One region of the Brachybacterium sp. GCM10030267 genome, then DNA from elsewhere that is predicted to be linked to it. Evidence: riboswitches for the same ligand, from Rfam matches in the RefSeq annotation. Region 1 holds a riboswitch; the other holds the start of a gene.

Evidence for each region. A riboswitch is a leader RNA that binds a small molecule or an ion and turns the genes downstream of it on or off. The one in region 1 is predicted to bind thiamine pyrophosphate.
Region 2: it holds a riboswitch for thiamine pyrophosphate, as region 1 does, so the genes downstream of both, thiM (hydroxyethylthiazole kinase) here and ACFQS2_RS04010 (TenA family protein) in region 1, are expected to answer to the same signal.

Annotation. Positions count from the first base shown of each region.
Region 1 is NZ_JBHTCX010000003.1:341,879-346,816, reverse strand. It holds gene ACFQS2_RS04020 (polysaccharide lyase family 1 protein) at 1-1,240, opposite strand, end outside; gene tenA (thiaminase II) at 1,548-2,210, opposite strand; gene ACFQS2_RS04010 (TenA family protein) at 2,207-2,869, opposite strand; TPP riboswitch at 2,994-3,087, opposite strand; gene ACFQS2_RS04005 (hypothetical protein) at 3,384-3,656, opposite strand; gene ACFQS2_RS04000 (homocysteine S-methyltransferase family protein) at 3,864-4,910, opposite strand.
Region 2 is NZ_JBHTCX010000007.1:160,238-165,175, forward strand. It holds gene ACFQS2_RS06025 (glycine betaine/L-proline ABC transporter ATP-binding protein) at 1-187, opposite strand, end outside; gene ACFQS2_RS06030 (dienelactone hydrolase family protein) at 704-1,453, opposite strand; gene ACFQS2_RS06035 (hypothetical protein) at 1,561-2,481, opposite strand; TPP riboswitch at 2,657-2,756, shown strand; gene thiM (hydroxyethylthiazole kinase) at 2,748-3,581, shown strand; gene thiE (thiamine phosphate synthase) at 3,578-4,300, shown strand; gene thiD (bifunctional hydroxymethylpyrimidine kinase/phosphomethylpyrimidine kinase) at 4,367-4,938, shown strand, end outside.

The sequences.
Region 1 (4,938 bases):
ACCGGGAGAGTCCGTGCGCGCCTGCCTTGGCGCGGACGACGGGCTCCACCGCGGGAAGCGGGTGGCGGTGGCCGTACAGGGTCGGGGCCGGGCCCGGGTACTCGACCAGCGCGTCCTCGGCCACCTCGTTGTACGCGGCGAGCGGGTCGACGTCCTGTCCATTGAATCGTGTGGCGCCGATGTGCACCTCGGTCCCGCCCCATGCGTGCACGAGCTCCGCGGGGGCCACACCGTCGACGGCACGCACGGCATTGTCCTCGATCCAGAGCTTGGAGTTCACGCCGACTCCCCACGAGTAGACGAAGTGCTCTGCGTCGGGGATGACGAACAGGTTGTTGTAGACGTGGACAGCCCCGTAGCGGACGCGTGGGGCTCGCTCGGCGAGGTTCTCGAACCGGTTGTGATGGAAGGTCACGCGAAGCTTGCCCTCGTCCTCCGGCTTGCTGTCGCTGTTGCCGATCAGCACCGAGGTGCTCCCGTTCCTGATCGTGCTCCAGCTGACGGTGACCAGGTCTGCCTGATTGGTGATGTCGAGCAGGCCGTCGACCCGGTGGACCACGTCGCCGAAGATGGTTTCCTTGGGCTCGCCTGCGCGATACGGTCCGTCGATGGTCAGGTGATCGAGCCACACGTTCTTGGCGCCGATCAGACCGACGACGTCGAAACCCTCGGAGACCCACCCGTCCTGGTTGCGCTGCGGGAAGCAGTTCTCCATGCCGGTGAGCTCCAGGTTCCTCACGATGATGTTCTCGCCGCGCAGGATCAGACTCACACCGATCAGGCGTGCGTCGTCCTCACCGATGAGCGTGAGATTGCTCGGCAGGTCCAGCTGGATGCTGTTCAGCTGTGCCTGGTGGGAACGGTCGCGTGCGTCCTCGAGCGGTCCCTCCGGGTCACCGTCGTAGTGGGCCGGGTCGTACTCCTCGAGGTACGCCTCCAGGTCCCACGCGGGGTCGGCGTAGTCCTCGCACGTCAGCGCAGCCCCGTCGGGCCCCGTGTTCATGTCGATCGTGCCGCGGACCGTGATGATCACGGGCTCGTCGCCGGCTCGCTCGAGCGCGGAGATGAGTTCGGCCTTGGTCGTCACGGTGAACACCATGTCGCCGGCGGCGTCGGCACCTCCCGTGGTGCCGGCGCCGGCGGACCCCCAGCCGTCCCCGGCGCGCAGGGTCTCTCGCGCCGGGTCCTCGGGGCGCGCCTGCGCGGTGGTCGCGCCGACAGCAGTCAGGGGGGCAGCCACCGCTGCGGTGGTCAGGGCTTGCATCAAACGTCGGCGTCGTAGCACGGGCTCTCCTGAGTGTGGATTGCTGTCCTTCGAATGGACCGCCGTCGGCGGGGTCATTCGTCCGATCGCAGCGGGTTCGCCTCTCGGGTACGGCGACCACACAGGGGATGTCGTGGCAGAGCGCGGATCATCCTCGCGCCCTCGCGATGAGAAACCGGTTTCCCGCTGATCTTGGGTGCGACCATACTGTGCCGCTGGCCTCGTATCAACCCTCGATGGCGGGCGGGAACCGATTTCTGGCTGCCCGCCGCGGCGTGGCCCCTCACTCCACGGCGCCGTCCAGCGCCTGCTGCCAGAAGGCGGATTCGAGCCGGGTCGCGGTGCGGAACACCGTGGCCACCTCCTCGAATCGCTGCTCGGTGAGGGACCGCGCCGCCAGGACGTCGAGGTGGGCGATGGCGTCGCGCGCGGCCTGCTGGAACTCCTCGCTCGCGTACTCGGCGATCCAGTCGCGGTAGGGGTGCTCCGGCTGCTCCTCGAGCCGGGGAGCCAGACGGGCCCCGATCTCGGCGTACCCGATCGCGCACGGGGCGAGGGCCACATTCAGGTCGAGCTGGTCACCGACCTGCCCGCAGTCGAGCACGTACCGGGTGTAGGCGACGGTGGCCTGCTTCTCGGGTGCGGCGTCCAGCTGCGAGCGATCGATGCCCCAGCTCGCGGTGAGCCGCACATGCAGATCGGTCTCGGCCAGGGTCGTCGCGAGGGCATCGGCGGAGTGCTGGATGTCCTCGAGCCGTCGGCTCTTGAAGGCGGCCAGCGCGTTGGCCCGGGCGAACTGGATGAGGAACAGGTAGTCCTGGATCAGGTAGTCCTGGAATGCGGCGAGCGGCAGTGTGCCCGCGCCGAGCTGCTCGACGAACGGGTGGCGGGTGTAATCGTCCCAGTCGGGCAGGGCGGCGGACCTGAGATCGTCGAACAGGCTCATCGTGCCTCCCCGGTGAACGGGTGGAGGTAGGACTGCTCGAAGAAGTCGAGCTCGAGGGCGACGGTGCGCTCGAAGAACTCCCGGGCCCGCTCGGGGCTGCCGGGTCCTGCTGCGTCGAGCTCGGCGTGCAGGAAGTTCACGAAGCCGGCGAAGTCCGGGTTGTCGTGGAGGTCGATCCATTCGGAGTGGACGAAGCTGCTCGGCCGCGGGTCCGGAGCGGCGGCGGCCCAGTCGTGGTAGAGCCATTCGGTGACCACCAGCACGGCGAGGATCGCGGCATAGTCCCGGGTCTCGGCGGCTTCGCGGAAGATGGTGGTGAAGCCGGTGGTCGCCAGCGTGTCCGGGACGGTTGCGCGGTCGTGCTCGCTCACGCCCAGGGACTCGAACGCGCGCAGGAAGTAGGTGTTCTCGTCCCCGGCGACCTCGCCGACGAACTGCGACAGCCGCAGCCGGGCCTCGAACGCGGGGGCCTCGGCGATGCCGGCGCCGAGGAGCACCAGGAAGCTGTCGAGGAAGCGATGGTCCTGGATCAGGTATCCGGCCATCACCTCGTCGGGGATCGACCCGTCGTGGAGCTCCGCCACGAAGCGGTGCTGGACGGCTCGGGTCCAGGTGGGTTCGCTGGCCTCACGGAGGTCGTCGGTGAAAGAGGTGGACATCGGGACTTCTCCTCGTCGGTCGATCCGTCCGGATGGGAGCTCCCGATCCGGTGACCCGGGGCCCGACCTCGAGGCGCGCTCGCGACGCGGCGAGCGGCGCAGTGACGCAGTGACGCAGTGACGCAGTGCGACGTCATGACATCCCTCCGCGAGCGCTAACTCGATCAGGTTCGTCGGGTGTGATCTCAGCCCCTGGCGGGGCACCCCGTGTCGACGACGACCTTACCCCGACACAGCAGGAGCCGCCCCGGGACCCCGGCGCTGGGGCCGGGTCCCGGGGCGGCTGAGCGGGGCCGTGATCGCCCTGATCGATTCCCGGAGGGTCACCGATCACGCGGCGAGATCACGCATGACCGATGGGTCGGAGATCAAGCGATCAGGTGGGCCGACGGTCCCGCCGATCAGGTGCGCCGACGGTCCCACCGATCAGCTGGGCCGACGGTCTCGCCGGTCAGGTTGGCCGACTGTCCCGCCGGTCAGCGAGCGGCGTCCCGCTCCTGCGGTCGGTCGCCGTTCACTCGGAGTCGAAGGCGCCGTCGTCGGCCCCGAAGGCACTGTCCTCGGAGCCGTCCTCACCGGTCGCCTCGGGGGCGTAGTCCTCGTCGAGCGGGACCTCGCGGCGCTGGTCGAGGACATCCGCTGGATCGGCGTAGGCGGAGGTGACGGAGCCGAGCTCCTCGGAGCCGAGGGCGTCCGTGGTCCCGTCGTCCGGCAGGGCATCGACCTCCTGGTCCAGGGCGTCCTCGAGCGGGGCCTCGGGGGAGTGCTCGTGCGGCGTGCTGGTCATCGTCCTGCTCCTTTCCTCCGGTGGTGTCCGGTCACTGGCAGTATCCGATATTCCGCGCCGATGATCGACTGCTCGGGCCCGCGATCGCTGGAAGCTCAAGCCCTCGCGCCGGGCGGAGCCCCGAGCGACGTCGGGCCGAGTCAAGAGCTCTTCGGGCGAAGCCTGGAGCCTCGTCGGGCCGGACCCGAACCTGTCCGGGGCCGACGCTCAGGCGCGCGAGCCCAAGCCGACGATATGCTCCGGGAGGCGCTCGTTGCTGCCGTACATGAAGTGGTTCTCCATGCGCTCGGAGTAGCGGCTCGCCTCGGTGGTGCGGCCGACGGCCTCGGCGACCTCCCGGATGTGGATCGGGGCTGCGCCGCAGCACACCCCGAGGTAGTTCACGCCCAGCTCCAGCGCCTCACGGGCGAAGGCGCTGATCTCGTAGCGGTTGGTCAGCAGGGGGTCCAGGGCGGTGGGGAAGGTGCGCCCGTGCGGGGAGGGCACGGCCGCGGCGGGATCGGAGAGGTTGAAGAACGTCGGCTCCTCCTCCGTGGTGCGGTACGGGATCGGCAGGGCGCCCACGTGGCAGTCCACGGCCTCGCGGATCTCGCGCAGCCACGGCAGCATCGTCGCCGGCCCGCGGAAGCAGTTGAGACCCACCACGTCGGCCCCGGCCTGCTCGAGGCGCTGTGCGGTCTCGACGATCCCGGCGCCCTCGGCCATCTCCTGGAACGCCATCGGGGCGAGAGTGATCACCACGGGCAGGCCGGAGGCCTTGGCGACCTCGAGCGCGGTCAGCGCCTCCTCGGCGTAGTAGAAGGTCTCCCCGACGATCAGGTCGGCCCCTTCCTCGACGGCCCAGCCGACCATCTCCTCGAACATGCCGCGGACCTCGCGCTGCGTCGTGGTGTCCGCAGGGTCCCAGATGTTGGAGTTGGAGATGTTGCCGGCGACGAGATTGCCCGGGACGGCGTCGGCGACCTCGCGGGCGATCTGCAGGGCGGACCGGTTCAGGGGCTCGAGGAGGTCCTCCTTGCCGATGACCCGCATCTTCTCGCGGTGACCGTTGTAGGTGAAGGCCTCGACGATGTCGGAGCCGGCGCGCTGGAAGTCCACGTGCAGGGTGCGCAGCGCCTCGGGGTGCTCGAGGGCGACCTCGGGCACGAACTCGCCGGCGGTCAGGTAGCCGCGCCGTTCGAGCTCGAAGAGGAAGCCCTCGGCACAGATGACGGTGCCGGTATCGAGGCGTTCGGTCAGGTGGTTGCGGGTCATGGCGTGCCCTCGTCGTCGCGGTTCCAGT
Region 2 (4,938 bases), on a different contig from region 1:
AGCCGGAGAGCCCCATGACGACGAAGATCTCGCCGGGTTCGACGCTGAAGCTGGCGTCGATCACGGCCGCGGTCAGGCCGTCCTCGCGCAGCTGTTCTCTGGTTCCGCCCTTGCGGAGCGCGTCGACGCCTCGCGCTGGACGGCGTCCGAAGATCTTGTACAGACCGTCGGCGGTAATTGCTGGCACGCAGGCTCCTTCATGGAAGTTCGGGTGGCGGGCCGGGGTGGCGATCCGGGTCCCGTGTATCCCCCACGTCACAGGACGCCGGCATCGCAGGACGCCGACCCGACAAGTCATCCTCACAAGCGGCCCGGCGTACGGCAAACGGTTCTTTATCAGGAATGGGGTCGGCAGAGCTCGTGAAAGGCCTGTTCAGGGCCGGTAGACAGCCGTAGGTGCGGCCGGCGCGAAGCTCGGAAGGTCCGGTTGACCTGGAGCGATGCCGCGTCCAGCGGTGCCGGCCCGGGGACAACCGGATTGTCGGACGATCCGGACATAACTATTCGGTCACGCGGGTGTCGTGGGTCCCAGAACGGCGGGCTCGTCGGGACCGGAAGGTCACGGGCATGTTTCGGCGGAGAACGACGAGTCGGGCCGGACGGACACGCAGACGCCCTCGGGCGGCGTGATGCGAAGGCGCGGGCGCAGATACGCAGATACCCGGCCGCGGAGGGTCAGGCGCGGAGGGTCAGCCGCGGAGGGTCAGGCGCGGAGGGGGAGCGTCTCGGCGAGGAAGTCGACGGTCTGCTGCCAGGCCGCGTCGGAGGCCTGCGCGTGGTGGACGAACGGGTGCGGATTGTCGAAGGCGTGCCCCGCACCCTCGTGCAGTTCGAACCGCACCTGCTCGCGGGCGCCGCCGGCGGTGACGGCCTGGCGGATCTGCTCGACGGTCTCGGGCGGGATGAAGTCGTCTGCCGTGCCGAAGTGGTGCAGGCTCGGCATGGTGACCACGCCCGCGCGATCCAGCAGGGAAGGCAGGGCCGAGCCGTAGTAACTGACCAGCGTCGTGGGCGGGCGGTCCTCCTCGGCGGCGGACGCCGCAGCGGCGAAGGCCAGGCCGCCGCCGTAGCAGAAGCCCAGCAGCCCCACCCGTTCGGAGTCCACCGCGCCGTGCGCACGCAGCGCGCCCAGGGCGGCGATGGCGTCGGCCTCGGCCCGCTCCCAGGGCAGCTGCTGGGTCAGGGTCATGGCCTCGCCGAGCCAGGACTCCGCGTCCTCCCAGTCGTCGATGCCGACGATCGGCGGATCGAGGCGGGCGAAGAGCTGCGGGGCCAGCACCGCATAGCCGAGCGCGGCGAGATCCGCGCAGCGCCGCTGGATGTAGTCGGAGACGCCGAAGATCTCCTGCAGCACCACGAGGCCGGGCACCGGCTCCTCGCGGTGCTCGGGCAGCCAGAGCAGTCCGGGCAGGTCGCCGGCATCGGTGGGGATGGGCAGTGTGGTCGCGCTCACGCGATGACTGTATCGCGAGGGGCGCCGGTCACTCACTCGCCCTGCGGCCTCCCCCCGGTCGGCCGCACGGCCTGGCCGCGATGCTCAGCCGCTCCGCTGGACGACGGTCACAGGGTCTCGATGCCCACCAGCAGGCCCTGGTCGTTGCCGGCGAAAGCCCCGGGCGCCACCTCCAGCTCCCAGTGATCGCCGCCGGCGGTGGTCGCGGTGCAGGCCACCGGTTCGAAGGTCGCGAAGGAGAGGCCGTCCTGGCAGCTCACGTGCTCCCAGTCGGCGTAGTCGACGGGGACGTAAGCATTCGGGGAGGTGAGCACCTCCAGCGTGTGCTGCGCGAGCTGCTCGGAATCCAGGTCCTCGGCCCCGAACGTCGAGCTGACGCCGAGGCCGGTGAGGGACACGGTCTCCTCCAGCAGGACCTCGGCCGGCCCGGTCAGGGCGCCGCCGGTGGTGAACAGGATCGCGACCCTGCTGCCGGCGGTGAAGTCCTCCGCGGACGGGATCCGCACCGAGTGCGCCGTCCATTCCTGGTCCGGGTCGGGAGAGTCGACGCTCGCCGGGCCCATGCACGACGCGGTGGCGCCCGGGCTGAGCGTGAGCTCGTCGTAGCACTCGGCCATCCCGCCGAGGGGCCCGGTCAGCAGGGCGGCCAGCTGGTCGGGGCTGCGCACGAGATCGCCCTCACCGGGCTCCTCGGGTCCCAGATCGGTGACGAGCACGAGACGGGTCTCAGGCTCCGTCGGCTCCGTCGCCTCGTCCTCGTCGCCCGCATCCACCCCATCGTTCTGTTCGGACCCCTCGTCCGAGTCCCCGTCCCCCTGCTCACTGCTGGTCGCGGCGCCCCCGCCGTCGCTGGTGTTCTGTCCGCCCTCCTGCTGTTCACCCTGATCCGATGTCTCGGACGGCGCCCCCGCGCTGTCCTCCCCGTCGGCTCCGGCGCTCGTGCTGCAGGCCGACGCGGACAGCAGCGCCGCCCCCGCGGCGACGGTCAGTACGGTGCGGGCCCGGCGTGCGGTGCTCGTGATGGTCATGGCGTCCTCTCCGCCGACTGCGGGAGACGGTTGTCCGTCGTGGATCCGCGTCGATGCGTTGCCGCTCACACCGTGGCATCAGGTCAAGGGAAGGTCAAGAGAATACCAAGGAATTACAGGATTATGAGTGTGAAGATCCTGTGTGCCCCTGTCTCGGCCCCTGCTAAAGTCGCCGACCAGTGACGCGGGGTGCCGTCGAGAAGCGGCGGCTGAGAGCACACCCGTCGAACCTGCCCTGGTCTGCACCTGCGAAGGGATCGTCACCGATGACTACGAGCACGCCCGAGAACCGGCTACGCAGCGCCCTCGAGGCGCTCAGCGGGCACAGCCCGCTCGTCCACTGCATCACCAACACCGTCGTCCAGCAGATCACCGCGGACGTCCTGCTGGCCATCGAGGCCGCCCCCGCGATGGTGGACCACCCGCAGGAGGCGCCGGTCTTCGCCGCTGCGGCCGACGCGCTGCTGGTGAACACCGGCACCGTGGCCGAGGGACAGGTGCAGGCGATGCCCGCCGCCGCCCGCGCCGCCCGCGACGCCGGACGGCCCTGGGTGCTCGACCCGGTCGCCGTCGGCTCGCTGCCCGTCCGCACCCCGCTGGCGCACGAACTGCTGACCCTCGGGCCCGCCGCCGTCCGCGGCAACGCCTCCGAGATCGCCGCGCTCGCCGGCACCGGCGGGGGAGGGCGCGGCGTCGATTCCACCGACACGGTCGAGGCGGTGCTCGACGCCGCCCGCGACCTCTCCGCCCGCACTGGTGCCGTGGTCGCGGTCTCCGGGGAGCGCGACGCGATCGTCTCCGCGGGTCGCATCACAGTGCTGACCAGCGGCGACGCCCTGCTCGCGCGAGTGATCGGCACCGGCTGTGCGCTCGGCGCGACCTGCGCCGCCCTCCTGGGCTCAAGCCGCGACACCGACCTCACCCCCCACGACGCGGTGCTCGCCGCACATGCCCTGCACGGCGCCGCCGGAACCCTCGCCGCGCGGGAGGCGCAGGGAGTCGGGTCCTTCGCCGTCGGCTGGCTCGATGCGCTGGACACCCTCACGCCCGCCGACGTGCTCGAGCTCGTGGGTCTTCAGGAGCAGGCGGCCCCGGCGTGATCCGGCCGTCCCTGCGCACCGCCCATGCGGCCGACTTCTCGCTGTACCACGTCACCGACTCGGCGCTGTCCGGCGGGATCGACGCGGTGCCCGGCGTGGTCCTCGCCGCCGTCCGCGGCGGAGCGGGCGCGATCCAGCTGCGGGACAAGGACGCCTCCGACGCCGACCTGCTCGAGCTGGTCCGCGCATGCCGGGAACGCCTGGCGAGCGAGCTCGGCCCTCGCGCCCAGGAGGTGCCCTTGTTCGTCAACGACCGTCTCGGTGTGGCCGAGGCCGCGCGGTGCCACCTCCACGTGGGCCAGAGCGACGTCGCCGCGGCCGCTGCCCGCGAGGTGCTCGGGGAGGAGCTGATGATCGGCCTCTCCGCCGGCACCGCCGGCCAGGTGCGCGCCGCGCTCGCGGAGGACACGGCCGACGTGCTGGGCATCGGCCCGATCCGCGCGACCGCCACCAAGGCCGACGCCGCGCCGCCGCTCGGCCTGGAGGGACTGGCGGAGTGCCTGGACCCGTGGCGGCAGGCGCGGCACGTATCGGCCGCCTCAGCTCCGCTGGCCGTCGCCATCGGCGGCATCGACCACCGCCTCGCCCCGGAGATCGCGGCCACCGGTGTGGACGGTCTCTGCGTGGTCTCGGCCATCGCCGCGGCACCCGACCCCGCTGCGGCCGCCGGCCGACTCCGAGAAGCCATCGACCAGGGCCGCTCATCCAGCAGTCCGTGACCACCCGTCCGCGGACCCCGCCCCCCACCGGCCCGGCTCCGCAGCACACCCCAGGAGGACCGCCCCATGCGACCACCGACAGCACTGACCATCGCCGGCTCCGACCCCAGCGGCGGCGCCGGCTTCCAGGCCGACCTGAAGACGTTCACGGCACTCGGCGTCTACGGCACCACCGCGATCACCGCCGTGATCGCGCAGAACACCCGCGGCGTGCAGTCCGTGACGCCGATGACCGCCGAGGACGTGCAGTCGCAGCTGACCAGCGTTCTGGATGACATCCCGCTGGACGCCACCAAGCTGGGGATGCTCACCTCCGCCGAGGTCGTCGCCGCCGTCGCCGAGACCATGGCCGCGCGAGCCGGCCAGTTCGGCACCGTCGTGCTCGACCCGGTCATGGTCGCCACCAGCGGCGATGAACTGCTGCCCCGGCAGGCGGCACAGAACCTGCGCGAACTGCTGCTGCCGCTGGTGCACGTGATCACGCCGAACCTGCCCGAAGCGGCGAAGCTGCTGGATGCGGAGGTCGCCCCCGATGTCGAGACCATGCAGGAGCAGGCCGTGCGGCTGCAGCAGCTGGGTCCCGCCGTCGTGGTCCTCAAGGGCGGGCACCACGATGACGACGAGGTCGTCGACGTCGT